One region of the Anaerobacillus sp. MEB173 genome, then DNA from elsewhere that is predicted to be linked to it. Evidence: riboswitches for the same ligand, from Rfam matches in the RefSeq annotation. Region 1 holds a riboswitch; each other region holds the start of a gene.

Evidence for each region. Region 1 has a riboswitch for glycine ahead of gcvT (glycine cleavage system aminomethyltransferase GcvT). Riboswitches for the same ligand answer to the same signal wherever they lie in the genome.
Region 2: linked by a shared signal. The riboswitch ahead of ACJ2A9_RS02500 (alanine/glycine:cation symporter family protein) and the one ahead of gcvT (glycine cleavage system aminomethyltransferase GcvT) in region 1 are both predicted to bind glycine.
Region 3: linked by a shared signal. The riboswitch ahead of glyA (serine hydroxymethyltransferase) and the one ahead of gcvT (glycine cleavage system aminomethyltransferase GcvT) in region 1 are both predicted to bind glycine.

Annotation. Positions count from the first base shown of each region.
Region 1 is NZ_JBJMAU010000002.1:153,184-163,534, forward strand. It holds gene gcvPA (aminomethyl-transferring glycine dehydrogenase subunit GcvPA) at 1-1,211, opposite strand, end outside; gene gcvT (glycine cleavage system aminomethyltransferase GcvT) at 1,228-2,325, opposite strand; glycine riboswitch at 2,605-2,698, opposite strand; gene ACJ2A9_RS05175 (DEAD/DEAH box helicase) at 2,860-4,548, shown strand; gene ACJ2A9_RS05180 (YqhG family protein) at 4,535-5,335, shown strand; gene ACJ2A9_RS05185 (formate--tetrahydrofolate ligase) at 5,478-7,163, opposite strand; gene ACJ2A9_RS05190 (YqzE family protein) at 7,422-7,613, opposite strand; gene ACJ2A9_RS05195 (HU family DNA-binding protein) at 7,792-8,064, shown strand; gene ACJ2A9_RS05200 (alpha/beta fold hydrolase) at 8,166-8,963, shown strand; gene ACJ2A9_RS05205 (2-hydroxymuconate tautomerase family protein) at 9,035-9,244, opposite strand; gene comGG (competence type IV pilus minor pilin ComGG) at 9,395-9,778, opposite strand; gene comGF (competence type IV pilus minor pilin ComGF) at 9,771-10,196, opposite strand; gene ACJ2A9_RS05220 (prepilin-type N-terminal cleavage/methylation domain-containing protein) at 10,193-10,351, opposite strand, start outside.
Region 2 is NZ_JBJMAU010000001.1:488,147-498,163, forward strand. It holds tRNA gene ACJ2A9_RS02470 (tRNA-Sec) at 1-22, shown strand, start outside; gene ACJ2A9_RS02475 (PH domain-containing protein) at 90-323, opposite strand; gene ACJ2A9_RS02480 (hypothetical protein) at 457-1,038, opposite strand; gene ACJ2A9_RS02485 (GntR family transcriptional regulator) at 1,123-1,512, opposite strand; gene ACJ2A9_RS02490 (hypothetical protein) at 1,530-2,270, opposite strand; gene ACJ2A9_RS02495 (small multi-drug export protein) at 2,288-2,767, opposite strand; glycine riboswitch at 3,472-3,572, shown strand; glycine riboswitch at 3,575-3,633, shown strand; gene ACJ2A9_RS02500 (alanine/glycine:cation symporter family protein) at 3,818-5,242, shown strand; gene purU (formyltetrahydrofolate deformylase) at 5,489-6,358, opposite strand; gene lpdA (dihydrolipoyl dehydrogenase) at 6,386-7,783, opposite strand; gene pdxS (pyridoxal 5'-phosphate synthase subunit PdxS) at 7,842-8,726, opposite strand; gene ACJ2A9_RS02520 (iron-sulfur cluster biosynthesis family protein) at 8,741-9,046, opposite strand; gene lipA (lipoyl synthase) at 9,086-9,964, opposite strand.
Region 3 is NZ_JBJMAU010000001.1:499,084-509,434, reverse strand. It holds gene ACJ2A9_RS02580 (helix-turn-helix domain-containing protein) at 1-187, opposite strand, end outside; gene ACJ2A9_RS02575 (DUF5058 family protein) at 627-1,340, shown strand; gene ACJ2A9_RS02570 (small-conductance mechanosensitive channel) at 1,358-2,062, shown strand; gene ACJ2A9_RS02565 (amidohydrolase) at 2,177-3,400, shown strand; glycine riboswitch at 3,514-3,616, shown strand; glycine riboswitch at 3,620-3,702, shown strand; gene glyA (serine hydroxymethyltransferase) at 3,861-5,111, shown strand; gene ACJ2A9_RS02555 (serine dehydratase beta chain) at 5,129-5,650, shown strand; gene sdaAA (L-serine ammonia-lyase, iron-sulfur-dependent, subunit alpha) at 5,650-6,525, shown strand; gene gcvT (glycine cleavage system aminomethyltransferase GcvT) at 6,693-7,808, shown strand; gene gcvH (glycine cleavage system protein GcvH) at 7,975-8,370, shown strand; gene gcvPA (aminomethyl-transferring glycine dehydrogenase subunit GcvPA) at 8,372-9,730, shown strand; gene gcvPB (aminomethyl-transferring glycine dehydrogenase subunit GcvPB) at 9,717-10,351, shown strand, end outside.

The DNA.
Region 1 (10,351 bases):
TGTTGTAATAATTGTTTGTTAACGTCTTGAACTGGCTTATCTAGCTTTACAACAAACTCATTAAAGAAAGGTTGATTAAACACTACATTAACACCGTTGTTTAGTACTTGTTCTTTTGCATAATGAGCTTTTTGTAAGTTTTGCTTAGCCATCTCTTTGACACCATTTTTGCCAAGTGCACTCATCGCAACAGAAGATGCCAATGCATTTAACGCTTGGTTAGAACAAATATTTGATGTCGCTTTATCACGGCGAATATGTTGTTCACGTGCCTGCAATGTTAAAACAAATCCACGTTGCCCTTGATCATCAGTTGTTTGACCAACTAGACGCCCTGGAACTTTACGCATTAACTTCTTTGTTGTCGCAAAAAAGCCGCAGTGTGGTCCACCAAATTGTGCTGGTATTCCAAATGGTTGAATATCACCGATAACGATATCGGCACCGAAATGCCCTGGTGGCTTTAACAATCCTAATGATAATGGATTACTTGAAACAACAAACATCGCTTTCTGGGCATGTGTCATTTCTTCAATCTCTTGAAGATTTTCAATGCTCCCAAAGAAGTTTGGATATTGTACAATGACACAAGCTGTATCGTTATCAATTTCATCTTTTAACGCTGCTAAATTTGTAACTCCAGCTTCAACATCTACTTCAACAACAGTGAGATTCTGTCCCTTTGCACTTGTGTGTAATACGGCTCTTGCTTCAGGATGAACTGCTTTTGATACAATCAATTTCTTACGTCTTGTTTGACCAGCACTTAGCATTGCTGACTCAGCTAAAGCTGTTTGCCCATCATACATTGAGGCATTTGCCAGATCCATTCCTGTTAACTCACTAACCATAGTTTGGAACTCAAAGATCGCTTGCAGTTCACCTTGAGAAATCTCTGGCTGATAGGGTGTATACGCTGTATAAAACTCTGAACGTGAGATGACATGATCGACAACTGATGAAATATAGTGATCATATACTCCAGCACCTAAAAAAGTTGGATATTGCTTCGTATTGACGTTTTTACCAGCTAAACCTTGCAGATAGTTAACTAATTCAGGCTCCGGCAGTTCCTTCTCAATGTTTAATTGACCTTTATAGCGAATTTTTTCAGGAATATCAGCAAAAAGTTCTTCAACTGATTGAATACCAATCGTATCCATCATTTCTTTTTGGTCTTGCTCTGTCATTGGTAAATAACGATAACTCATTTGTAATCTCCCCTTATTACCCTCTCTTGTAGAAAGGTGTTTTTACAACTTGTGCTTTTAAACGCTTTTTACGAACCTGAACCTCAACTTCAGTGCCTATAGCAGTGAAATTGATATCAAGAAGTGCCAGACCGACGTTCTTTTTTAATGTTGGTGACTGTGTACCAGTTGTCACCTCACCGATCTTCTGTTCTCCAACAAACACTTCATAACCTGTTCTTGGGATTCCTTTATCGATCATTTCGATCCCGACTAGCTTTCTTGCTAAACCCTCTTCTTTTTGCTTTTTCAGTACATCTTTCCCAAAGAAATCATCGACTTTATCTGTCTTAACAGCAAATCCGATACCGGCCTCGAGTGGAGTAATATGTTTCGATAATTCTTGCCCATATAACGGAAGTTTGGCTTCAAATCGAAGTGTATCTCTTGCACCTAAACCGCAAGGAATAACCCCCTCATTCTTTCCAGCCTCCAATATATCCTTCCACAACTGTTGAACATCCTCTTTATGACAATAAATCTCAAAGCCGTCTTCTCCTGTGTAACCTGTACGAGATACAAGTGCTTTCACTCCATTGATATTTACATCATCTTTAAATTTAAAGAACCCAATCTCTTCTAATGGAGTTTCTGTTAGTGTTTGTAACACTTTCTCTGCTACTGGACCTTGAAGGGCAATTTGGGCAATTTCATCTGAAATATTCATAACCGTTACCCCATCAATAAGATGTGATTCCATCCAACTTACATCTTTTTCAATATTTGAGGCGTTAATGACAAGTAAATAGTCATCTTCATCTTTTTTATATATTAATAAATCATCCACTGTTCCACCGTCTTCGTAACACATTGCTGTATACTGAGCAGCTCCGGGTTTAAGCTTCGACACATCATTTGTCATTAAACGTTGAAGATAAACTAAAGCATTTTCCCCTTTCACTTCGACTTCGCCCATGTGTGATACATCGAATAATCCTGCGCAAGAACGAACTGCTTCATGCTCTTCTTTTATACTTGAAAATTGTACTGGTAAATCCCAACCACCAAAATCAATTGTTTTTGCCCCGTGCTCTTTATATACATCAAAGAGTGGTGTCTTTTTTAATTCAGTCACACAAATACCTCCAAATTTAATGATAAAAAGCTTTAAAAGATTATGAAAATTCCTGGTGTAATGATTACTATAGTCGCCTTTATTATGTTTGACGAAAAGTCAACACATACAAAAAAACATAAAAAAACATAAAAAAAGACAGAGAAATACACTAGTAAAATGTATTTCTCTGTCCTGTAACCAGAAAGTTTCTTTCTTAAATCAGCATAAACTTAAGAAATTTCCTCGTGGGTGGTTTTCATAGTAAATAGTAAGCTATAAAAACTCTCTCCAGAGTTGCGTCAAACAAGAGTCTTTTTGCCTGAGAGATTCACATTCCCATGTTTGCTCCTTCGGCGTTACCTTATCAGGTAATCTCTCCCCTTATTATCATCCGCCAATATGTAATTAAAAAACACTAAATATAGCAATAGAAAGTGATAAAACACATGATTTAATACTTTCTTGTTTATACTACATTCTATATTCATTTAATATCCTACCATTTCTTATTCAACATTGGCAATACTCTAATGATTGGAAGGAGGAGGGAATATGACTGTTACAATACATTTCAACACAGAATGGCAAGAGCAATTTATTAAACATATCGAAGAAGATGGTCCTTGGGCAAATTGGGACCTCTATAAATTAGCATTAGAAGCTGAAGAGCATTTGTCCATACCTGAATTTCATGGTCTCCAAGCGCCAAAGCATTTGCCTGACTTAAAACCTTACCGCCATCAACTTGAAGTAGCCAATACCGTTATTGAAAAGATGAATGGTAAAGCGATTTTAGCGGACGAAGTAGGACTCGGAAAAACGATCGAAGCTGGTCTGATTTTGAAAGAATACATGATACGTAATCTCGTAAAAAAAGTATTAATCCTAGTTCCAGCTTCTCTCGTCTCGCAATGGACAATCGAGTTAAATCAAAAATTTTATATTCCAGCTGTACCTCAAAAGAAAAGCTATGTTTGGGAACAATGCGATGTTGTCGTAGCATCGATGGATACAGCAAAACGCAATCCTCACAGAGATATTATTATGAAACAAAATTATGACCTCGTCATTATTGATGAAGCACATAAATTAAAGAATAACAAAACAAAAAATTATGAATTCGTTCAACATTTAAAGAAAAAGTTTTGTTTACTGTTAACTGCTACGCCTGTACAAAATAAATTAGAGGAAATCTTTAATCTTGTATCTCTTTTAAAACCTGGACATTTGGGAGATCAATCAACTTTTGATAAGGCGTACCGTTCAAGTGAACGCTCACCAAAAAATGATGAGCAGTTACGAGAACTAGTAAGCAAGGTAATGGTTCGCAATCGTCGTGAAGAAACAGGAATCGACTGGCCAAAACGAATTGTAAAAACAGTACCAATTACATTTAGTGAGGAAGAACGTGATCTCTATAACACGTTAACATCACTAAAGCATAGTGAGAACCCAGAGGATCATTTACTATTAAAGAGTCACTTCTCATTACTTACTTTACAGCGAGAAATTTGCAGCAGTCGTGAAGCTGCATTTATGACATTAAAAGGGATGTCAGAAAAGCTAGATCCAAATTCGTATGCCCAAACGATTATTAAAACATTGATGAGTAAAATAGAAAAGATTACGCGTAATTCTAAAGCGGAAAAAGCGTTAGAAATTATCCAGAACATAAATGATAAAGTGATAATTTTTACAGAATATCGTGCTACTCAATTATATTTACAATGGTTCTTAAGTCAACATGGGATTACATCTGTACCATTTCGTGGTGGATTTAAGCGTAGTAAGAAAGACTGGATGAAACAATTATTCAAAGATCGGGCACAAGTATTAATTGCAACAGAAGCAGGCGGAGAGGGAATCAATCTCCAGTTCTGCCATCATATCATTAACTATGATTTACCATGGAACCCAATGAGAATCGAGCAACGAATCGGACGTATTCACAGGCTTGGTCAAGAAAGTGATGTCCATATTTATAATTTCGCTACTGAAGATACAGTTGAACAGCATATCCTTCAATTGCTCTATGAAAAAATTAACCTTTTTGAAAAAGTCATTGGTGAATTGGATGAAATTCTCACGAAACTCGATCTATCAACAATAGAAAACCATATTACGGATATTCTCATTCGTTCAGAAAGCGAGGGAGAGATGAAAATAAAAATGGATAATTTATCTGCTCTTTTAAATAGTCAGCTTGAGGAAAGCGAGTGTAAAACAAATGCAGCAACATGAAATTCGTGACTATGTAGAGCGTTATTTTCAAGCAAATCATTGTGAGATTATTGATGGAAGTGATGCCCATATACAAGTTCAATTAACAATTGAATTGGATAAAGCACTCATGAACCGACCTTTTTATTGGCATTACCTCGAGAAAACTGGTGGAACTCCCAATCCAATGAAAATGACATTGATTATTGACCAAAACAAAGTAGCTGAGGACTTAAAAGGCGAACTGATCCATTTTGGCTCACCTAGACTGCATCAAATTTTTCAGTCGGCCAAGCAGCTTGGGTCTTTTATCCGTCTTTATGAAGAAACAGATCAGGTGAGTGGACAATCAACACCGTTACAGCCATGGCTTTGTTTAAATACAAAAATATCGTATGAATGTGACAGGAAGAAGGATACCATCTTATCACTTGGGCTCCATTTAATTAGCGGACAAGTGGTTTCGGAATTCCACAATCATTTATCTCAACTGTCTTTAACTCCGAAAATACCTGACTACTGTTTTACCTTAACACCAATTATTACTCCAAAAAGCGGGTTAAAACGGTTAGAAAATGTAATTAGGGATATCATTGATCGTGATGACCATTTATGGGCATCAGAAGCAAAAAAACGATGGACTGATGATCAAGCCTTACTTGATCATTTCTATGAAGGCACTGAGGAAAAACCAGAATGTTATCACGTCGAAAAAGAAGCGTTAAAAATTCAGTATGAACCCAAAATCAATGTCGACATCATTAATGGCGGGATGTTTTATTTAACAAAACAGTCCTCATTTAAATGAGGATGTTCATAAGTGACAGCTCTCCTCGAACGCATACAGAATATAGAGTTTTCCTCACTAAATAACTTCTATACTTTGCGGTCGAGGTGACTGTTACTTTACTTTTGAGACATCCTGTTTTTAAACGGTTATGTGTAATTCTTTAAAATAATCCGATTGCTTTTCCATCCTGATCAACATCCATTTTTAATGCAGCAGGTTGCTTAGGCAGTCCAGGCATCGTCATAACATCCCCAGTCAGAGCTACGATAAAGCCTGCACCAATGGAAGGCCGTAATTCTCGAATTGTAATTACAAAATTTTCAGGACGACCGAGAAGCTTTGGATTATCAGATAATGAATATTGATTTTTTGCCATACATACTGGTAATTGGTCCCACCCGTTTTGTTTAAATAATGCTATTTGTTTTTTTGCTTTAATAGAAAACTCAACACCACTTGCACCATAAACTTTTTTGGCAATCGTTTCAATTTTTCTTTCAATCGAATCTGTCTTTGAATAGAGCGGCGAGTAATGATTTGTCTTTGCATCTATTGTTTTTATGACAGTCCTAGCAAGATCTTCAGCACCAGCACCACCTAATCCCCAAACATCAGCAACAGACACAGCAACATTTTGCTGTTCACACCAGCTTTTTACTAACTCAATTTCAGCATGCGTATCCGATGTAAATTTATTTATCGCAACTACGTATGGCACCCCGAAGCACTCGATTGTTTCAATATGCTTTTTAAGGTTACTTATCCCTGTTTTCAATGCTTCAACATTTTCAGTTGTTAATTCAGTCTTAGGTACACCACCGTGCATTTTTAAAGCACGAATCGTTGCAACGATCACAACAGCACTAGGCTTAATATTTCCTGCTTGCGCTTTTATATTTAAAAACTTTTCCGCCCCTAAATCAGCACCAAATCCTGCTTCTGTTACAACATACTCACCAAGTTTACTTGCCATTCTTGTTGCAATGACACTATTGCAACCATGCGCTATATTTGCAAATGGACCACCATGAATCAAAGCAGGTGTGTTTTCAAGTGTTTGAACAAGATTAGGCTTTAAGGCATCCTTAAGTAATAACGTCAATGCCCCCTGTACACCTAAATCCCCGACGGTAATAGGCTCTTCGTTAGTCGTGTATGCGATAACAATTTTTGCAAGACGCATTTTTAAATCTTGAATGTCACTTGCTAAGCATAGAATCGCCATAATCTCAGAGGCAACTGTAATATCAAAACCATCTTCTCTTGGCACCCCTTGTATCGGTCCACCCAATCCAACGATTACGTTTCGAAGTGCTCTGTCATTCATATCCAAAACCCGTTTCCAAACGACACGACGTGTATCGATTTGTAACTCATTTCCTTGATGAATATGATTATCAATCAAAGCAGCCAAAGCATTATGGGCCGAGGTAATAGCATGGAGATCACCAGTAAAATGTAAGTTTATATCCTCCATTGGAATTACTTGTGAATAACCACCACCCGCCGCTCCACCTTTAATCCCCATTGTCGGTCCAAGAGAGGGCTCACGTAAGGCAATAATGGCTTTTTTTCCAATTCGATTTAATGCTTGTCCTAATCCAACCGTTACCGTAGATTTTCCTTCACCAGCAGGCGTTGGATTTATCGCAGTAACTAAAATAACACGACCATCCTTTGCGGTTTCTAACCGCTTCATGGTATCAAGTGATATTTTTGCTTTATAACGTCCGTATGGTTCCCATTCGTCAGCAAATAATTGCAGCTGTCCCGCAATCTCATCAATTGGTTTTAGTGTTGCTTCCTGAGCAATTTGAATATCTGACTTCACTTTTACATTGATCATAATCGTATTCGACCTCCATTTTTCCCTCAAGATATTTTATATATATAATGGCTATCCCTATTAGTATATAACATCCTTCATGTTACTTTACTATTAGTTTACGTCTTTCTTATGAAATATTTAGCATAAAAAAAAGAGGCTGTCTCATAAGCGCCAGCTCTCCTCGAACGTTTGCAAAATATAGAATAAACGTTCATCACGAATCAACTTCTATATTTGTGATCGAGGTGACTGTTACTTTGCTTTTGAGACATCCCCTCACTTATTACCATTTCTCCTTTTTTTCATAGTGATGGAAAAAGCCAATGGAACCATACCAAACCATCGGTAGATAAATGGTAGCCTGACTGATTTTTTTTCGGCTTTTATTGCACGTCTTTCTTCCTTTGGTTTATCAACATAGCTAACAATTTGCTGCGTTACATATTTCACATAGTCATTTGTAGACATTGTAACACCACCTCAACATGATACAAATAGTATGACCAACCTCATTGATTTTTAATCTATCTCTACTTTCCAAATAAACTAAATTTATACAGAATGCTTGACATAATATGATTCAAAAAGTACATTTGATATGCATTCTTTATAATTTATTCGTTTATTGAAAGGAAGAGACAAACTGATGAATAAGACTGATCTAATTAACAAAGTAGTAGAGACAACGGGTCTTCCAAAAAAAGATGCTGCAAAAGCTGTTGAAACAATTTTAGAAACAATTACATCCACTTTACAAAAAGGTGACAAAGTGTCATTAGTTGGGTTTGGTGTTTTTGAAGTACGTGAACGAGCAGCTAGAAAAGGACGCAACCCACAAACTGGTGAAGATATCGAAATTCCAGCAAGCAAAAATCCTGCATTTAAAGCTGGCAAACAATTAAAAGACGCAGTAAAATAATAGAAATACATATATTTCAGGCTTTTGCTTCTTTTGCAAAAAGCCTTTTTTCATCTTTTATTATTTCAAATAATAAGTAAAATCTGGGGATGGAGATTGAAATGTACTCAAAAACTGTACAGTTACGTTCTGATACAATGGATTACGTTGTTTTCGGTACTGGGAATAAGCCATTAGTTATTTTAGTCGGCTTAGAAGATGGATTAAAAACAGTAAGAGGAAGCGGACTTATTCTCGCTCGTTTTTTCAGTGCTCTTCGTAAACAATTTCGTGTATATGTTTTCAGCCGAAGAAATCATCTACCTAAAGACTATACCATTCGTCAAATGGCTACGGATCAACATGAAGCAATGAATTTAATTGGAATTGAGAAAGCTGCAGTTCTAGGTATTTCTATGGGCGGGATGATTGCCCAATGGTTAGCAATTGACTACCCCGAAACAGTTACAAAACTTGTTATAGCTATTTCTGCCTCAAAATCAAACCCAGCAATGAACAAGTTAGGAAACGAATGGATTACCTTGGCAGAGCAGCAACGATTAGGTGAGTTAATTGTTGATTCGTTAGAAAAAACATTTACAGAAACCTATATAAAACGTTATCGCTCCTTCTATCCAGTGATAAGGAAATTAAAAAAAACAAAATCAATCCAACGCTTCATTATTCAAGCGAATGCGTGCTTACGAAACAATTCCTATAATGAGTTACACAAAATCGATTGTCCAACATTAGTAATTGGGGGAACAGACGATCAAGTAGTCGGTCCGAATACTTCACAGGAAATGGCCGAAAAGATTCCAAATTGCCAACTCCTGCTGTATGAGGGAGTTGGACACGGAGCATTTAAAGAATCTGAAACTTTTAATAAAGATATCCTTTCTTTCTTATTAAATAATTAACAAAACCTCCAAAATGAATGATACACTTGGAGGCTTTTTGGGATTACGAATCCAAAAATCAATTGCTCTTACTATTGTTCACGTTTCCTTTTTTCAGTAATGGTTTCTCCGCCAAGGCCGTAATTATCCGTTTCAATTTCGTCAATGATTACAACTGTTGATTGGGGATTTTTCCCTAGTACGTCTTGAAGCAATTTTGTTGTTCCTTCAATAAGTTGTTTTTTCTGTTCAAAGGTCACTCCACCTTTTTCGTTCGTCACTTTAATATTAACAAATGGCATAAATAATCATCCTCCATCACAATATAATATGGTGGCTGTTTCACATCAAGCCCCCCTTATCTTTCTTTCACTATAACATATCATTAGATCCAGCATGTCTTACTTTTTAAATTTTTCAAATAAAAGAAAAAAGACCCTCACAAGAAGGTCTTATGTTTCAATCCAATCAATTATATCAGAAGAAATTATATCATAAAAAATTTCAATATTTCGTTTACGTCCATTGTTCGTCACACATTCCAATTTAACAGATAACCGTTCCTCTGTACCCGGTGCAATGACATAATGAACATTTCCCTTCACATACCGAAGCTGCCCTGTTAGTGTTTGAGGAGGAGTATCAAATGCACCAATAATGTCAATAATGTCGACAACCCCCATTTGCATCAGTGCATCCATCGTCAAAATTTCTTCTTGTTCTTTTAAAAACCTCTTCTCGACTGTATATTGCTGAACTTGATAAAATAAAAGACTGAATAATAAGAGTGACAAAATTAACGTTACAGGTGTAACAAACCCTTTTTCATTATTCATAATTCCTCCCGTAAATCATTGAGAGTCTTCGACTGAAAACTCCCCCATCAGTATCTGCTATAAAGATGTTGACTCCATTGGAAATAAGCTTAAAATCAACAGAAGCAACATGTTGTAAAACAATTTCCTGTCCTCCCCCATTTACCTGTCGACGTATCCTTGCACCGTGACGAGAATAGCTTACTTCCTGACCTCTTATTTGTAAAAATAAAGTTCCATTAGCTGTTGTTATTCGACTTGTCTCACGTACTTCCATCGCTAATTGGTTAAAGAATAATGAAACCTCAAGTATGTGAACTTTCTTTTCTTGATGCTGTAATGCAGAAACAAATAACGGAAAAAGCGAAACAACCACTAGGAAAATCGATAATGCAATAACAGCTTCGATTAATGTAAAGCCTCGTTGATTTCCAATCATTTCTTTGCATATTCACACCTTTCATATTGCCGATCATTACTTCCTAGCCACTTAATACAAATAAATGCATTGTTCATCTCCTCTGATTGTACTGTGATTCGATAGAGTGTTCCGTTTCTTTCAACCTGTTGAGTATAGAGATGGACACGCTCTTC
Region 2 (10,017 bases), on a different contig from region 1:
CGATTCCCACACAGTCCCGCCAAACTTCTAGTACACCGTTGGACGGTGGAAATTGAATAAGAATAACACTTTACAGTTGATGTAGTTCATCATAAATACACATTTGACAAAATTATTTCACACCAAAAAAATTGTTTGGTTTTATTGATTTTGCTTATTTCCTCAATGTACACCGTTTTACGAAATGGACCAAATTTTATTTTGATTACCCCATTTTCAATCGTATAGCCTGTCGCAAACCAAAGCCAGCATATAAAGAACGCCATCGGAAATGTAATGAATATTCCAATTACGTCTTGCCTCGTAATCGCTGGGACAAACATAATGAGAACCGTTCCCCAAATAATGAGCGTTAGACATAGATCTTTTTAGACGGAAAATACATAGTCTTCACCTTTAAATATAGTAGATATATTTCTTACGACCTATACGATTGGAACAAGAACTAAGTTTCATTTACTTTTTATTCTCGCCAACCATATGTTCAATTACTTCCTCAAGTGATAAACGGTTAATATGGTTAATGGTAATTCCTTCTGTTTCTAACTCTTTTTCGATGACTGGTAAATCATCCGTAACCAATTGCAAAGGATTTTCTTCTATCTTTATTACATTCGGATGATTCTTCAACACTTCTGAAACGTGTGATACCCATAACCGTGCCCATTTATCATGAAACTCATCTTTTTCAAATGAGTGGATGATCTTTCCTTCTTCCAAAATTGTAATGTAATCACACAGTTGCTTAACCTCATCGATGTTATGGGTAGCTAGGACAATACTTCTTTTCCCATCTTCCATATAAGTCATAAGATCTTCTTTCATTTTCCGTTGTGAAATGATATCAACACCTGCTGATGGTTCATCTAATAACAGAAGCTTTGGTTCATGGCAAAGAGCAAAGATAAACTCAACTTTCTTCTTTGTCCCTTTTGAGCATTTCCCATACTTTTGACCTTCATCGATATGATATCTCTCAAGTAATTGAGTGTACTGCTTGTCGTCCCAACTTGGATACTGCTTCGACTTGAAAATCAATTGAACCTAAAGAAAACTTTTTATAATGTTTCGTCAATCCTTTTATATCAACAATTGAGGTAAACATGTCTATCCCCCATTTACTTAATTATCAAAATTCCGCTTTATCACTTCGTTAAAAATCGTCAATAAATCATCTATCGAACAACCGACCTGCTTCCCTTGTTCAATCGCTTTTTGAAAAGCATCATATACAACTTTTTGTTTTGCTTGTTCCTTTTGTAGTGCCTCGACCTCTTTAACAAATGTCCCTTTTCCTTGTACTGTTTTGATATAGCCACTACTTTCTAAATTTTGGTAAGCCCGCCGCGTTGTAATCACACTGCACGCTAATTCACTGGCCAATGCTCGAATAGAAGGAAGGGGTGTTCCCGGTGGAAGCTGACCACCGACAATTAACGCTTTAACCTGAGTTTCAATTTGATGATAGATCGGCTCCCTGCTTTCCTCCGAGACACGAATCGGTAGCTTCATCTCTTCCTCCTCCCTCCTTACAAGTAATCTCTTTTTGATAATCTAATAGTCAGAAATTTGTTCCAAATATAACTACCCCATACACCGACAAGAAGGGAGATGATAGCTAATGGCCAGCCATGACTCTTAATAAGTACCAATACCGTTTCGACGATGCCTTGGTCGACTAAATTGTAGAAAATAAATACTGTTACGAAAAAGACAACGATAAAAGCCCATGGAACAATATGCAGTATTTTTCCATTTGTTCCATATTCAATAAATGGATTGATCCCTCCGATAGCTAGTGCATACCCGAACCAAAAGAGGATAAAAATCAAATACTCAACCGGTGTTAAAAGTTCAAAGAAATGTCCTGGCAATACAATCGTTATCGTTAAATAAAATGCAAAGGACATCATGAGTAATGTTCCAACCATGAGAAGGATTCGACTTAACGAGAGTGTTGGAATAGGAATTGGCAACGAACGCAATAAGGCCATTCTTTTACTAAATGGATCGTCTTTAACGGTTTGAAAGTTTAAATACGGTCGAGACATAAAGATCGCTGCAAACGATGGGGTCAGTACGAGAAAAATAATGTCCAGTAACGTATGATTATAAAACATCATTTCATCCCCAAATAACTTTCTTACAGATTGATCAAGAAGAATACTAGAAAATATAGCAATAAAAATCGTTGCTAATAACGTCAAGCTAATGGCTATCCATTGTGCTTTTAGTTCTTTTTTTGCTAACCAAAATGCCTGTTGAAACAAGTCACTTCCCCCTCCTTTTACTCAAAAAGATTGCGCTCTCCATGGCCTAATAAATCGATACCAAAATGAACCAAAACAGCAAATGTTAAACTCCATATCACGATACTTGTTGTCATCCAATAGGCTGTTTTCTTTTTCGCTCCTCCTAATGTTAAGCTCATAAACGCAGTAAGGTGACTCCCAACAAATAACGGACCAATGATGGCAAGCCCTGGTAAGCCGTACTTTTTCCATAACTTTTGTGCTCTTACTGCTCTCGTACCGGGTGCTTTTTCTTCATTACTTTTTTCCTTTTGTCTCCATTCTTTAATTTTATTAATAAAAACAATCACAAATAAAACCGTTACAATATTCCCGACTAAACCAAGGATGATGACTGGTACTGGAGATAAACCAGCAATCATCGCAATCGGAATAACGCCATATGCCTCAAAAAATGGCACCGCAGCAAATATAAAAACAAGAACATAAGCCCATAAAGTATCTAATAAATTCATTTATTTATGACCTCCAAGTGTTATGGTGTTTATATCTGTATATACACTATAACATCTAAATAATCGATTGCAAAGTATAAAATAAAAAGGGACCAGATATAATGAACTGCCCCCTGCCAAGTAGACAGGGGGCAGTTCATTATGGAACCCCTTTTGCACATTTGTTTTTGCTGTAATTGTTACAATACTTCTACACCTAAACTTTCTATAGCCATTTGTACATATTCTTGTAAATACTATATGTAGAAAGGCGGATCGTTTTGGATGTGAAGAGCTTAAAAGAGTCTTTTGGTGCAATTCATGTGGTTCAAGAGATTAGCTTTTCCAATAACCCGTTGATTTATCATCCTTAATATTTAGTTAAAATTTCACCATACACATAAGGTAATACCTTAATCAAAAAGACGTGCTATTTGCACGTCTTTTTGTAGTTTAGGCTTGTCAATTCCCATTTCAACATTGTATCTACTAATTCCGTACTGTTCATATGCAATTTTTCTAGCACTTTAATTCATGGTATATTATCATACTCACATTCAGCGACTACTTTTTCAACATTACTAAATGAAAATGCCCAATTTATAATTTCTTTTATTGATCATTAACCATAACAAAATAAAATCCACAAGTGACATATAATTCTGAATATTAAATTGACTTTATTCTTTTAGTGTAATAAAATGAATTTAAATGAATAATAGCGGTTGAATATTGTGGGAGAGACTAAACAAATCGTTTAGCACCGAAGGAGCAAGGCCTAAATATTAGGCATTAATCTCTCAGGTAAAAGGACCACAGTAGGACGCGTCTCTGGAGAGAGCCATGAGCCACCCACGGAGTTAAACTCTCAGGTAAAAGGACAGAGAAAAATAGGAAATCACCTATTTTTCTCTGTCCTTTTTTGTGGAGAAAAAATAGGAATAACAAATAAAGAGGTGGTAGTCCACACAATATTAAAAACTGCAGTCAATATACCCAAAAAGGAAAGCGCTTACACCCTAGAGTAACTTAACGTACAATCTAAAAAATGTTATTTTTAGGAGTGATAAAATGGATATCTTAGAGATATTAGGAAAAATCAATAACGTATTATGGGGTCCTCCAAGTCTTATCTTATTATTTGGGACAGGCTTGTTTTTAACATTTGTTTTAAAAGGATTGCAATTTCGCCATCTCATTTATGCATTTAAGATTGGATTTGGTAAAGAAGATCATAATGATGCTGCTGCTGAAGGAGATGTAAGTCATTTTAAGGCACTTATGACAGCACTCGCTGCGACTATAGGGAACGGAAACATTGCTGGTGTTGCAACTGCTATCACACTTGGTGGCCCTGGTGCAATCTTTTGGATGTGGGTTGTTGGTTTACTAGGTATGGCGACAAAGTACGCTGAAGCCTTGCTTGCTGTGAAATATCGTGTAAAAAATGACAATGGTGAATATTCAAGTGGGCCGATGTATTACATCGAACGGGGCCTGGGGAAAAAATATAAGCTGCTAGCGATTACCTTTGCCTTATTTGGTGCCTTTGCCGCTTTGGGTATTGGAAACAGCGTACAGTCCAATACGATTGCTGATGTAACAAGCAACAGCTTTGGCATTGCTAACTGGGTTACTGGCTTAATCTTAGTTTTATTAGTGAGCTTTATTATTTTCGGTGGAATTCAGCGTATTAGTACCGTTGCTAGTTTCTTTGTTCCGATTATGGCGTTCCTTTACATAGGGGGAGCAATCATCATTCTTATACTAAATTACGATATGATTATCCCAGCTTTTCAATTAATTTTTCATTATGCCTTTAATCCTGTTGCTGCAGCTGGTGGTTTCCTAGGTGTTGTCGTATCCGAGGCTATACGTAATGGTGTTGCTCGTGGAATTTTCTCAAACGAAGCAGGTCTTGGTACAGCAGCATTAATCGCCGGGAACGCACGTGCAGATCACCCTGTTAAACAAGCACTCGTAGCCATGACTGGTACATTTATCGTAACGATTATTGTATGTACAATGACTGGTTTAACACTGCTTATTACAGGTTTCTGGGATCCATCTGGCGGGTTACTTTCTGGCGTGACTCATGACGCAGCACTTGAAGGGGGCGCATTGACCAGTGCAGCGTTTGCTTCTGTTCTAGGTGTAGTTGGTGAATATATTGTTTCCTTCTCGGTTATCTTCTTTGGCTTCTCAACAATCGTTGGCTGGTATATATACGGGGAAAAGTGCTTTGAATACTTAGCTGGCTCTAAAGGAATTGCAGGTTATCGTCTTATTTATATTGCCGCTTGTGGTATTGGGACAGTTGCTAACCTTACAACAGTCTGGGCATTTGCTGATATGGCCAATGCATTAATGATGATTCCAAACTTAATTGCCCTTCTCCTTCTTTGGAAAGTTGTCGTAGCTGAGACCAATGATTATTTCACAAATTTCTACGGTAATGTTAATGCGGCTCGTTCTGTTGAAAAAGAGATTAGTTAATCGATGAGCGATAAGAATAAGGCTACTGGAACGTCCCAGTAGCCTTATTTTTTTGCTAATATTCATAATAAAATTATCTTTAATCATTTTTTAAAATTGATTTTATCAATTCATTTAAAAACTTCTACTCGTAAACGTCATTTTCAACTAGTATTTTTCTAATATTATAGAAAGAAACAGCCAAACCTAAACAAACTAGGCTGGCTGTAATGAGTTGTCTATCTTGATAAAAATGAACAGAAAAACTCATGTAAATACAATCGTTTTATTACCATGGACAATCACTTTATCTTCAATATGCCAGGAAACAGCTTGGGCAAGAACAAGACGTTCTACATGTCGTCCTGCAACTTTCAACCCTTCTATCGTATAACGATGATTTACTCGTTCCACATCTTGCTGGATAATCGGCCCTTCATCAAGATCATTCGTTACATAATGTGCAGTTGCTCCTATCAGCTTAACCCCGCGGTTAAATGCTCTTGCATAAGGATTTGCGCCAACAAATGCCGGTAAGAATGAATGATGGATATTAATGATTTGATTTGGGTATTTCGCTATAAAACTAGGAGAAAGAATTTGCATATATCTTGCTAAAACAATAAAGTCTACCTTTCCATCTAGCAGTTCTAATGCTTTCTTTTCTGCAATTTCTTTCGAATCAGAAGAGATCGGAATATGATAAAATGGAATACCATACCCTTCAACCTCTTCTTTTAAATCCTCATGATTACTAATGACCATTGGGATGTCTACTTGAATTTCGTTCGATTTCCAACGCCAGATTAGCTCCATTAGGCAGTGATCGGCTTTTGATACAAAAATGGCCATTCGTTTTAATTTTTTCTTACTACTCAGCGTCCATTCCATTGGATAATCTTCAGCCATCAAATGTAAGTTTTGTTCAAGAGTACTAAACGAAGAATTAAAGTCTTCTAATTCAAACTCAATTCTCATAAAAAACATCCCTGATTTAGGATCAGTAGTATGTTGGTCAAAGTGGATAATATTAGCGCTGTGCTCTAGCAGTAAATTAGACATCTCTGAGATAATACCTGGTTTTTCTGGACACGTAATTAACAGAGTAGCCTGACTAACCTCTTTTTCTGTATGCATTTACTCTTCCTCCCTCCTTTTTTCTTCTTAAGCATGAATCTCCTTACCGTCAATAGCTAATGCAGCCTCACCAATTGCTTCAGATAAGGCCGGGTGTGGATGGATGGTATGTGAAATATCCATAGATGTTGCGTTTAATACATGAGCAAGACCTAGTTCAGTAATCATATCGGTTACATGCGGTCCAACCATATGTGCTCCTAATAGCTTATTAGTTGTTTCTTCAACGATAAGTTTGACAAAGCCATCCGATTCACCATAAACTAACGCCTTTCCAATCGCACGGAATGGGAATTTTCCTATTTTTACTTCGAATCCTTTCTCTTTTGCCTCTTCTTCTGTTAAACCGACACTCGCTACTTCTGGATTGCTATAGACGCACTTTGGAACAAGCGTCAGATCAAGTGGTGAAGTCTCTTTACCTGCCATATGTTCAATTGCGATGATTCCTTCATGTGAGGCAACATGGGCAAGTTGTAGCCCACCAATCACATCACCGATCGCATAAATAGTAGGTTCACTTGTTTGATAGTTTTCATTTGTTTTAATAAACAGACGATCAACATTAATGTTTTGATTCTCAAGACCGATTCCGCTTGTATTTGGTACTCGACCAACAGACACTAATAGTTTGTCAGCCGAAAACTGTGTTTCTTTTCCTTTATGTTCAGCTGTAATCGCAACACCTTCGCCCTTTTCTAATGTATCTGGAAGTACCTTCGCACCTGTTACGATTTTCACACCTTTTTTCTTCATTAATCGTTGTACTTCTTTTGAAACATCTTTATCCTCTGTCGGTAAAATGCGATCAGCATATTCAACCACAGTTACTTTCACACCAAAATCATTGAGCATTGATGCCCATTCAATCCCAATAACGCCACCGCCAACAATAATAATCGAACTAGGAAGGGTTTCCATTTGTAATGCTTCATCTGAAGTCATCACGTATTGTCCATCTGCTTCAAGGCCAGGAAGTGTTCTAGGACGAGATCCTGTTGCAATTAAAATGTTTTTTGAATGAAGTGTGATTTGTTCTCCATCGCTAGTTTCAATCAAAACATCTTTTGCTTCTGAAATACTGCCTTTACCCTCATAAACATCGATTTTTCCTTTTTTCAATAAATGTTGGATCCCTTTAAACAAACGATCTGTAATTTCCTCTTTTCTGGATTGTACTTTTGAGAAATCGAGACTAACTTCTGGGGCAATGACACCAAACTGTTCACCGTGCTTCGTATTGGCATATACTTCTGCACTTCTTAACAAGGCCTTGCTTGGGATACACCCCGCATGTAGACAAGTTCCACCAACTTTACTTTTTTCAATAACTGCCGTTGTTAGCCCCAATTGAGATGCACGAATTGCCGCGACATATCCGCCAGGACCTCCACCGATAATGACAACATCATATTCTTTTGCCAACAAATTCTCCCCCTCGTCTCTTTCACTATCAATCTTTCTGCTTTACTCTACTCCAATTCTACCAGCCACGATCTTGCATTCGTTCAGAAGGTTGAAGGGTTGAGATTTCAATCCCTTTCATTGCATTCCCTAATCCTTTTGATAGATTGGCGATTAATTCATAGTCTTCGTAATGAGTAGTTGCTTCGACAATTGCAGTTGCAAATTTTTCTGGATGATCAGACTTAAAGATACCAGACCCAACAAACACACCATCTGCCCCTAGCTGCATCATGAGAGCCGCATCGGCAGGGGTTGCTACACCACCCGCAGCAAAATTTACAACTGGCAGCTTTCCTGTTTCTTTAATTTGAAGTAATAAGTCGTATGAAGCGCCTATATTTTTTGCTTCCGTCATTAGTTCATCGGTAGACATTGAAGCAACTTTCTTAATTTGCGCTTGCATCATGCGCATATGACGAACTGCTTCAACAATATTTCCTGTACCGGGCTCACCTTTTGTCCGGATCATTGATGCCCCTTCACCAATCCGGCGGCAAACTTCACCTAAGTCCCGAGCACCACAAACAAATGGTACGGTAAAGTCTCGTTTATATAGGTGGAACACTTCGTCAGCTGGTGTTAATACTTCACTTTCATCAATGTAGTCAACACCCATTGCTTCAAGCACTTTGGCCTCAACTATATGCCCGATTCTTGCTTTTGCCATCACTGGAATTGAAACAGCATTCATCACTTCTTCAACAATTCTCGGATCTGCCATACGCGCTACACCACCAGCGGCACGGATGTCAGCTGGTACACGTTCTAGTGCCATAACCGCAACAGCACCTGCTGCTTCGGCAATCTTTGCTTGTTCTGCATTGACAACATCCATAATGACGCCGCCTTTTTGCATTTCCGCCATTCCACGTTTCACTCGTTCTGTTCCTGATTTCTGCATTTTCTTTTCTCCTCTTAATCTATTTCAATCGCACATGCACTTGATTCAAAGCTTTCCCCAACGAGAAACCCTTGTTCTTCACAATAATCAATTTGAGTTTCTTCATCTAAATACCGTTTTGTAAACCGATCGATGCGAATTTGAATTCCTTCATACTCAATCACCGTATCGTTTCGTCGGGGCTCATCAACAATTAACGAAAACTTGACTGACACCCCACAGCCTCCAGCTACATCAGCATCAATTCGTGCTGAACGTTCTTCATTGATCTCGATTCCTTTTAGCTTCTGTAACGCAGTATCTGTAAGTGTAATAACCATCGAATCCCCTCCTTTCTCACGAATCCAGATCTTACAAGCTTAGGCATTAACCCGTGCTGATTCAACCTGCTCATCAGCATGATAAGAAGAACGAACAAGCGGTCCTGATTCACAATGACTAAAGCCTTTTGAGATTGCAATTTCCTTCAATTCTTGAAACTCTTGCGGGCTCCAATACTTTTGGACTTGTAAATGTTTTTTTGTCGGTTGTAAATATTGGCCAATAGTCAAAATATCAACCTCATGAGCGCGGAGATCATCCATTGTTTCGATAACTTCTTCCTTTGTTTCACCAAGACCAATCATAATACTTGATTTAGTTGGAGTCGTTGGGCTAAGTTGTTTGGCTCGTTGTAATAACTCTAGTGAACGCTCATATGTTGCCCTGGCACGGACTGTTGGAGATAAACGCTTCACTGTTTCAATGTTGTGATTTAGTATATCCGGCTTTGCATCCATTAAGGTTTGTAAATTTTCATATTCCCCATTCATATCCGATGGAAGTACTTCAATGCTACAAAATGGATTACGTCGGCGTACTGCTCTTATTGTTTCCGCAAAAATTTGAGCTCCGCCGTCTTTGAGATCATCCCGAGCAACAGCCGTAATCACGGCATGTTTTAATCCCATTTGCTCTACTGATTCGGCAATACGTTCTGGCTCTTCCCAATCGAGCTCGGTCGGCAGTCCCGTTGTTACCGCACAAAAACGGCAAGCACGTGTACAAATACTCCCTAAGATCATGAATGTCGCCGTCTTACGTTCAGCCCAGCATTCGTGTATGTTCGGACATTTTGCTTCTTCACAGACCGTATTCAGGTTTTTTTCGTTCATCATCTTTTTTATTCCGGTGTACTCTGCATTCGTATTTAATTTAATTTTTAGCCATTCTGGTTTACGGACGTACTCGATCGGCATCTTATCACTCCTATGACTGAAACTTAAAATGTCCCTCAATTTGGTTTAATATA
Region 3 (10,351 bases), on a different contig from region 1:
CTTTTACTATGTTATATGAGCTTTCTTCCTCATTTGATGAGTGAATTGAAGGGGGGGATGGTTCGTTATCTCCGTTATTATGAATTAAGTATTCATTATTCGTGAAATGATTATATCCCCACACTTGAAACGAACTATTTTTCAACTTATCTTTTAAAAATAATAGACTGTACTCAGTTGCGTTCATATGTAACTCCTTCTATCGTTATGTGATAATATACATTATATCATCTATTATTATGTATGTTACCACATTGTAATACTCCCAACCCCAGTGTATAGTAAAAAGTGTAGAAAGAAAAGACAGAAAATTAAGAAATGGTATCGATAGAATAATAAGAATTTACTACTTTGCTGAAACGAACCGCCACTATGGCTAGAACATAATCCTAAAGTCTTAACATCCTAGATTAGAAAAAACTGAATTCCTATTTTAACCTGATTTATAGCGGGGTTTGTAACCCGCTACTTCATTTTTGTAATTTATGAAAACGCTATCAATCAAGGAGGTGTTTGGGAAGATCCTTTCTGGGTGAAAAAATATGTTGGAGAAAGACCTGAATTGGTATTTGGGTACACGTGGTTTCTGGTAATTGTCAATGAAAGAAGAAAAGGTGGTGCTGATGATGGTAGAGGCTATGAGGTTAGCTAGTGGTTTCTTAGTTTGGGTTATTGCACTCATGGTTTTAGGCGTGGTCATTTTTCAAGCGATTAAGTTTATTCTGTTAGCAAAAGATGCAAGTAAAGAAATTGGCATGACAAAAGGTGAGGTGAATAGCGCCATAAAAACAGGAGCCATTTCGGCAATTGGCCCTTCATTTGCGATTATTATTGTTGCCTTATCATTAATCCCGTTTTTGGGAGAACCCCTGACGTTGATGAGGATTGGAATTATTGGATCGGCCCCGATTGAATCGGTTGGTGCAAGTCTAGGTGCAAATGCTTATGGTGCTGAATTAGGAAGTACGAGCTTTAATACCCAGGCATTTACAGCAGTTGTTTGGACGTTATGTTTAGGTGGGGTAGGCTGGTTACTGTTTGTTGCATTGGCTACGAAATCAATCAGTAAGATTGAAAAGAAAATCATCAATAAAAATGAAAAAAATAAAAAGCTTATGATGGTGATAGCCACAGCTGCAATGGTAGCTGCATTCGGGAATTTAGCAAGTGCTGAAATGGTTAAAGGATTTGAGTATATTGTAGCTGTACTGACAGCGAGTATAACAATGTTTGTTTTAACTGCATTAGCGGATAAGCTGCAGAAAAACTGGATACGCGAATGGTCCCTTGGCCTATCGATTCTTGCCAGCTTAGTTGTGGGTTACTTTATCATTATCTAATGACGGGGGGATAAATTATGGGTTTGAAAGAAACAATTGAGACAACAGTTAGCGGGACTAGTAGTTCTGCAATGGAACAGTTTCATAAAAGAGCTCATTTTTGGGGTCGATTGACAGTTTGGGCCGCGATAATCTTATCGTTATCGTTGCCGGTCGTTCTTTCATTTTTCTTAGGACATCATCCTGGTTGGAATGTTATTTTGAGTGGATTTCTCGCCTATGCAGGAATTATTGCTGTTGTTTGGGTGCTTGAACCAATCATGTATTATACTATTTTGGGTGTTTCGGGTACTTATATTAGTTTTCTGACAGGTAATGTAGGAAACATGTGTCTGCCAGCTGCTGCAGCAGCCCAAAATTCAATTGGTGCAGAGCCAGGAACCAAGAAAGGAGAAATAGCAGCGACACTTGCAATAGGAGCTGCATCATTAGTAAACAAAGTGTTTCTAATTCCAATGATCTTGGTAGGAGCCATGCTGGTTTCAAGAATACCAGAGCATATACAACAAGTGTTTCCGTTTATTTTACCAGCGATCTTTGGTGGGGTATTAGCTCAGTTTGCGATGAAAAAGCCAATTTATGGTGTGATTGGACTTGTGATAGGATTTGTAATTAATCTGACAGCACTGGTTGTTTATATGAAAATGTTACTATGCATCATTTTGACAATAACGATTTGCCTCTTCTTAGAAAAGAGAAACGAAGCAAAAATGCCTGTATAACGTTTTTTAGAGGAAGGGACATTTTTTCATGATTATCTTTACATCCACTTTTCCTCTTACACTTACAACGTTTAGAACTAAATTATTCATAATCAAAGGTGGGGAAACTTTTTTATGAAGGAACAATTAATGAAAATGCTGGAAGAACGAAAAGAAGAAATGATTACGATTAGACGGTATTTGCATCAATACCCGGAACTTTCGTTTAAAGAGGCAAATACCGCTAATTATATTGCCAATTTTTATGAGGGAAAAGATGTAGACATTGCACGGAACGTCGGTAATGGTTATGGAATTGTCGTCACAATTAAAGGAGAAAATCCGGGAAAAACGATTGCTTTACGTGCAGACTTTGATGCACTGGCAATTAAAGAAGAGACTGATGTACCATTTAAGTCGAAAAATGACGGTGTAATGCATGCGTGTGGACATGATGGACATACCGCTTACTTGATGATACTTGCTGATTGTCTCATTCAATTGAAATCATCTTTATCAGGTACAATCAAAATTATTCATCAGCATGCCGAAGAAACACCACCTGGTGGAGCAAAGAGTATTTTGGATTCAGGGATCCTTGATGATGTGGATCATATTTTTGGTACTCATTTATTTCCTACTGAATCTACAGGAACAGTTGGTTATAACAGCGAGTATTCGATGGCAGGGAGAAGTGGTTTTAACCTAGGTATTCAAGGAGCTGGCGGACACGGTTCATCACCACATTTGGCGAACGACCCGATTGTAGCTGGGGCACATTTTGTAACAGCGATTCAAACGATTATAAGCCGTAGATTAAATCCGTTTGATACTGGTGTAATTACGGTGGGATCTTTTGATGGGAAAGGCGCCCGAAATGTTATTAAAGATCGTGTTGAACTTGAAGGTGATGCTCGTTATATGTCAGTTGAGACAAGACAAATCATTGAAACAGAAATGCACCGAATTGTGAAAGGAATCGAAGCTGAATTTGCGGTAGAGTGCGATTTTACGTATGTTAATGATTATCCGCCTTTATATAATCACCCGGAAATTACTGAATTTGTAAAATCAACACTTGAAAAGGTGGACGACCTAGATATAAAACAAGTGATTGAATTTCCGAAGTTTTCCGGTTCAGAAGATTTTGCTTACTACCTAGAAAAGATTCCTGGAACATTCTTTTATATTGGCTGTAAACCAAAAGGAGTAGAAAAAGTCTATTTTAATCACCATCCGAAGTTCGATATTGATGAAGACTCCCTTTTGGTTGCGGCAAAATCAGTTGGACACGTTGTGTGTAGTTATTTTGAACAATATAATTATTCTCAATTTGAAAAAACAATTGAAATAAAATAATTCTTTTATAATATTATTTCTTTTTAGAAAAATAAAAATAGTAGGAAAATATAGTTGACAGTCGTAAATTAAGTCGTTATTCTAAACTTAATCAAAAAATGAATAGATTGCGGATGATGGTTGTAGGAGAGTGTATAAGTAAGTGCACACCGAAGGAGCAAGTTCCAAAAAGACCCTTGGGACAAATCTCTCAGGTAGAAGAACTACAACAGGACGCACCTCTGGAGAGCGCGTAATTAAACGCCACCAAAGGGGTAGACTTCGATAATAATGAAGTTAAACTCTCAGGTAAAAGGACAGAGAAGGGTAGCGAAAATAAACTATCTTTTTCTGTCCTTTTTGTTTGCAATCAAGGACAGAAAAGGTAGTGAGTGAGCTACCTTTCCTGTCCTTTTTTTCATGGATAAAAAGTGTAGCAGATAGATAAGTTAGGTGTTTTAAAAATTTAGGAGGGATTTGAATGAGTTTAAAACAAAATGATTCAGTTATTTTCGAAGCAATAGAAAGTGAAAAAAAACGTCAGCATAACACATTGGAGTTAATTGCATCTGAGAATTTTGTAAGTTCAGACGTATTAGAAGCCATGGGGAGTGTAATGACAAATAAATATGCAGAAGGTTATCCAGGAAAACGTTATTATGGTGGTTGTGAATACGTTGATCTTGCAGAACAAGCGGCGATTGACCGGTTGACTACTTTATTTGGAGCCAAATTCGCAAACGTCCAGCCTCATTCTGGAGCACAGGCGAATACAGCTGTATTTTTTGCCTTACTTCAACCAGGTGATAAAGTGATGGGAATGAATTTATCGCATGGTGGACATCTCACACATGGAAGTCCAGTAAGTATGTCAGGAAAATGGTTTGATGTTGTATCGTACGGGGTGAGAGAAGATACTCAGCTGATTGATTATGATGAGCTTGAAACAATAGCCAAAAAAGAAAAACCAAAATTAATTATTGCTGGTACAAGTGCATATCCAAGAAAGATTGATTTTGCAAGGTTTAGAGAAATTGCTGATCAAGTTGGTGCGAAGCTAATGGTGGATATGGCACATATTGCAGGTCTTGTTGCAGCAGGATTACACCCATCACCAGTTCCTTATGCTGACGTTGTCACAAGTACTACGCATAAAACATTACGCGGACCTCGCGGCGGTATCATTTTAACAAATGATGAAGAGATCATTAAACAAATTAATAAAGCGGTTTTCCCAGGTATCCAAGGCGGGCCATTGATGCACATTATTGCGGCTAAAGCAGTTGCCTTCAAAGAAGCGTTACAGCCAAGCTTTAAAGAATATGCCAAACAGGTCATCGAAAATGCCGAATCACTTGGTGAAGCTCTAAAGAAAGAAGGAGCAGCCCTAGTTTCAGGAGGAACAGATAACCATATTGTATTACTTGATGTACGTCCGTGGAACTTAACTGGAAAAGAAGCGGAGAAGTTGCTAGAAGAAGCAGGTATTACAGTGAACAAAAATACGATCCCGTTTGATCCGCAAAGTCCTTTTGTTACAAGTGGAATCCGCATGGGAACTGCTGCATTAACAACACGCGGGATGAAAAAGGATGAAATGGAGAAAATCGCTAAAGTAATCGCAGATGTATTGAAGAGTAAAGGGGATTCAACGGTTTTAGCAAAGGCAAAGGAAACAACAAAAGCCATTTGTGGTGCCTATCCATTATTTCAACAACCAATCAATGTGTAAGAAAGGAGCAATCACTCATGGAATTTCAAAGTTGTTTTGACATTATTGGTCCAATTATGGTTGGACCATCGAGTTCTCATACTGCAGGTGTCGTATCAATTGGTAAGTTTGTTCACGAACTTTTGGATGGATGTCCTGAAAAAGCAGAAATTACTTTCTACGGCTCCTTTGCAGAAACACATCAAGGACATGGAACAGATAAAGCGATTCTAGGTGGATTGCTTGGAATGGATACAGATGATTCCCGGATAAAACATGCCATCGAAATGACTCATCACAATGGACTATACTATAGGCTTCAACTTGAAGAGAGTTGTCCGTATTTTGATCACCCGAATACAACGGTTATATCGGCAAAACGTAAAAACATTGAAGTTAAAGTTGGTGGTGTGTCGTTAGGTGGAGGTTTATCAAAAATCTTTATGATTAACGATGAGATGAAAGATATCCGGTTGAGCTCAAGCGATAGTATATCGACGCTTGTAGCATGCTTCCATCAAGACATGAAGAAAGAAACTGTTCTAAAGGGTGTTGTATGATGGAAATCCGGTCAATGAGTGAGCTTATTGAAATTTGTACAACTGAAAAGAAAACGATTGGCCAAATCATGCTGATGATGGAAGAGGAAAAATCAGGAAAAGATAAAGAAACAATTTTCCGGATGATGGAAGAGCGCTTAATTAAAATGAAAGAAGCTGTAGATAGCGGAACAAACGACCCCTCGTCTGCACCGAGCGGTATTTCAGGTGGGGATGCAACGAAAATGAATGATTATGTAAGACAAGGTAAATCTTTATCAGGAAGTTTTATCAGTGATGCGATGACATTTTCACTTGCTACATCAGAGAGTAATGCACGGATGGGGGTCATCGTAGCCACTCCAACTGCCGGTGCTGCTGGGATATTACCTGGAGTACTATTCTCTCTTCAGAAAAATGGAGGCACCCCAAATAACGATTTGGTTATGGGATTGTTTACGGCAAGTGCACTTGGTTATGTTATTGCTAATCGCGCTTTTATTTCAGGGGCTGCAGGCGGTTGTCAGGCAGAGGTCGGCTCAGCAGCTGCGATGGCAGCAGGAACAATTGTTGAATTGAAAGGCGGTACACCAGAACAAGCGGTAAATGCAACGGCGATTGCAATGAAATCGCTCCTTGGTTTAGTTTGTGATCCAGTTGCAGGACTTGTTGAAGTACCTTGTATTAAGCGAAATGTCATTGGAACGTCAATCGCATTTTCAGCAGCAGACTTAGCGCTTGCTGGTGTTGAAAGCCGTATTCCGTGTGATCAAGTGATTGAAGCCATGTATAAGATCGGAAAAGATATGCCCTGGACACTCAAGGAAACGTCATTAGGGGGCTTGGCGATGACAGAAACAGGTAAAAAAGTGAAAGAACGTCTCTTTAAAAGATAAGAAAAATTCGGAGATGTCTAGCTCCAGCGCCTAGCCGCTCGAGGTCACTTCGGTCCGTCAAACGTGTCAAAAGGCGCGACACTTATTGTCGGCCCTCCAGTGCTTGTCGCGGCTGAGCAAGGCGCCTGCGCTTTCATATTAAAAAACTTAATCCAGGGGGTTTTGACATGAGTAATGAAACAACGTTACAGCGTACACCACTTTTTGAAACGTATGAAAAGTATGGTGCAAAAGTAATTGATTTTGGAGGATGGGCACTTCCGGTACAGTTTTCAAGTATTTTAGAGGAACATGAGGCTGTACGGAATCAAGCAGGTCTCTTTGATGTCTCTCATATGGGGGAAGTGCTCGTTGAAGGTAAAGATGCTGAAAGCTATCTTAACTGCCTGCTGACAAATGATGTTACAAAACTTAGTATAAATCAAGCGCAGTATACAGCAATGTGTTATCCAGACGGTGGTACAGTCGATGACTTGCTCGTTTACAAGCTTAGGAATGAAAAATATTTACTCGTCATTAATGCAGCAAACATCGAAAAAGATGTTGAATGGATGAAGCAGCATGTAAAAGGCGGAGTGACAGTTCAGAATATTTCGAATGATATTGCCCAACTTGCGATCCAAGGTCCAAAGGCAGAAGCAATCTTACAAAAATTAACCGAAACAGATTTATCGGCAATTGGCTTTTTCCACTTTGCTCAAGATGTCAATGTTGATGGTATTACAGAAGTTCTCGTTTCCCGAACGGGTTACACAGGAGAGGACGGTTTTGAGCTTTATTTCGCAGCTGACAAAGGTGAAGCACTTTGGAATAAGCTAATCGACGCGGGAAAAGATGATAGCTTAAAGCCGTGTGGACTTGGTGCGCGTGATACACTTCGTTTTGAGGCTCGTCTCGCACTTTATAGTCAGGAACTTACAAGTGATATCAGTCCCCTTGAAGCAGGAATCGGCTTTGCAGTGAAAACGAATAAAGAAAGTGATTTTATCGGTAAAGAAGCTCTTGCAAAACAAAAAGAAGAAGGATTAACACGTAAGCTAGTTGGTATAGAAGTAACAGGCAGGGGCATTCCACGCCACGGCTACAAAGTCCTTTCTGCTGCTGGTGAAGAGGAAATTGGTTTTATCACATCAGGAACACAGTCACCAACTTTAAAGAAAAGCTTAGGACTTGCTCTACTATCAGCAGAACATGCAAAGGTGGGAACAAAGCTGAAAGTTGAGATCCGTAAGAAATTGGTTGATGCTGTTGTAGTAAAATCACCGTTTTATAAAAAAGGGTAAAACTCACAAGGGAACGGGTAATAATAACAGATTCATAGGAAGTGGAAATTCCGAGAATGATACGATTTTTATTGGAGACGTTTTTAACCGTTAACCTAGTATTCGCATTTGATTAGTATATATATTAGAACTAAAAAATAGATAGATTTGAAAGGATGAAAAAATGATGACGACAATTACAGCAAACTTACGATATAGCAAGGAACATGAGTGGGTATTACAACTTGAAGGAAATCGTGTACGAATCGGGATCACTGATTATGCCCAAAATTCATTAGGAGATATCGTCTTTGTTGAAAATCCAGAAGTTGATGATGAAGTAACAGCAAATGAATCGATGGGAACAATCGAGTCGGTGAAAGCAGTTTCTGAACTCTTCTCTCCTGTATCAGGTACAGTAGTTAGTGTAAATGAAGATTTAGAGGATGCTCCAGAGACAATTAACGAACAACCATATGATGCAGGTTGGTTAATAGAAGTAGAATTATCAAATCCTGAGGAACTGGCCGCATTACTAAATGAAGATGGTTACAAAGCATTTATTGATGAAGGAGAGGAATAATATGACAGCTACTTTTCGATACCTTCCTGACACGAAACAAGATCAGAAGGAAATGCTCTCGTTATTAAATGTTAATTCTGTTGATGATTTATTTGCCGATATTCCAGCGGATATTCGTCTAGACGGGGAGTTAAACATTCCGAAGGCTGATCCGGAACCGGTACTTCTGAAAAAAATGTACCAGATGGCTGGAAAAAATAAAAATGCAAATCAATATTCTATTTTTCTTGGTGCCGGTACGTATGATCACTACATTCCTAGTGTCGTTAATCATATGATTTCACGTTCAGAATTTTATACAGCTTATACTCCTTATCAACCAGAAATCAGTCAAGGTGAGTTACAAGCGATCTTTGAATTTCAAACAATGGTTTGTGAATTAACAGGAATGGATGTTGCCAATTCATCAATGTATGACGGTTTCACTTCGCTTGCAGAGGCAGCATCACTTGCCGTTGCCCAAACGAGACGTTCAAAAGTATTGGTTTCGAAAGCGGTTCATCCTGAATCACGCTCCATTTTAAATACAGTTGCACGTGGTCAAGGGTATTCAGTTGAAGAAGTAAATCTTACTGAGGAAACGACCGACTTAGAAAAGCTGAAAGAACAAATTGAAAAGGATACTGCAGCGGTGATTGTTCAATACCCAAACTTCTTTGGCTCAATTGAAGACTTACAAGAAATTAAGAAAATTGCTGCAGAAAAAGGAGCACTATTAGTCGTTAGTGCAAATCCATTGGCACTAGCACTCCTAGAAGCACCAGGTAAATTAGGGGCGGATATCGTTATCGGTGATATGCAGCCACTCGGAATTCCGATGTCTTTTGGTGGACCACACTGCGGTTACTTTGCGGTTAACAAAAAATTTATGCGTAAAGTGCCAGGCCGTATTGTCGGGCAAACGACAGATGAAGAAGGAAAACGTGGTTTTGTGTTAACATTACAGGCTCGTGAGCAGCATATTCGTCGTGACAAAGCGACATCAAATATTTGTTCAAATCAGGCATTGAATGCACTTGCTTCGGCAATTTGTATGTCAGCTCTTGGAAAGCAAGGGATTCGCGATATGGCACAGTTGAATCTTGAAAAAGCGGATTACATGGCTAAACGTTTAGAAGAAAAAGGATTTTCTGTTGTCAATAAATCACCATTCTTTAATGAATTTGCCGTTGAACTTCCAATCCCTGTTAAGGTAGTGAATGAAGCACTTTTAAATGCAGGAATAATCGGTGGGTTTGATTTAGGAACTGATTACGGCTTAGACAAAGTCATGCTCATCGCTGTGACTGATCAACGAACAAAAGAAGAGATGGACCAATTTGTAGAAGTATTGGAGGCGGTTGTAAATGGTAGAGACTAATGAGCTAATCTTTGAAGTCAGTCAACAAGGACGTGTTGGTTACAGCCTTCCTGAAAGTGACGTCGGCAAAGTTGATGTAAATGATAAATTTCCGAAACATTTAATTCGTGATACAGCAGCAGAGCTTCCAGAAGTATCAGAGCTTCAGCTCGTACGCCATTATACAGCACTGTCGAATAAAAACCATGGGATCGATAACGGTTTCTATCCGCTTGGATCTTGTACGATGAAATATAACCCGAAAATTAACGAAGATGTGGCGCGTTTTGAAGGTTTTAGCCGCATTCACCCATATCAGCCAGGCGAGACTGTACAAGGAGCGTTGCAGCTATTATACGAATTACAGGAAGAATTAGCTGAAATCACAGGTATGGATGCTGTGACATTACAACCATCCGCAGGAGCTCAAGGTGAATGGACCGGTCTAATGATGGTAAGAGCCTATCATGAGCAAAAAGGAGAGACAAGAACAAAAGTCCTAGTTCCAGATTCCTCTCACGGTACAAATCCAGCAACGGCATCGGTGGCTGGTTATAAAGCAGTAACGATCCCATCGAATAAGGATGGTTTAGTTGACCTAGAAGAATTAAAGAAACATGTTGATAGCGATACGGCAGCCTT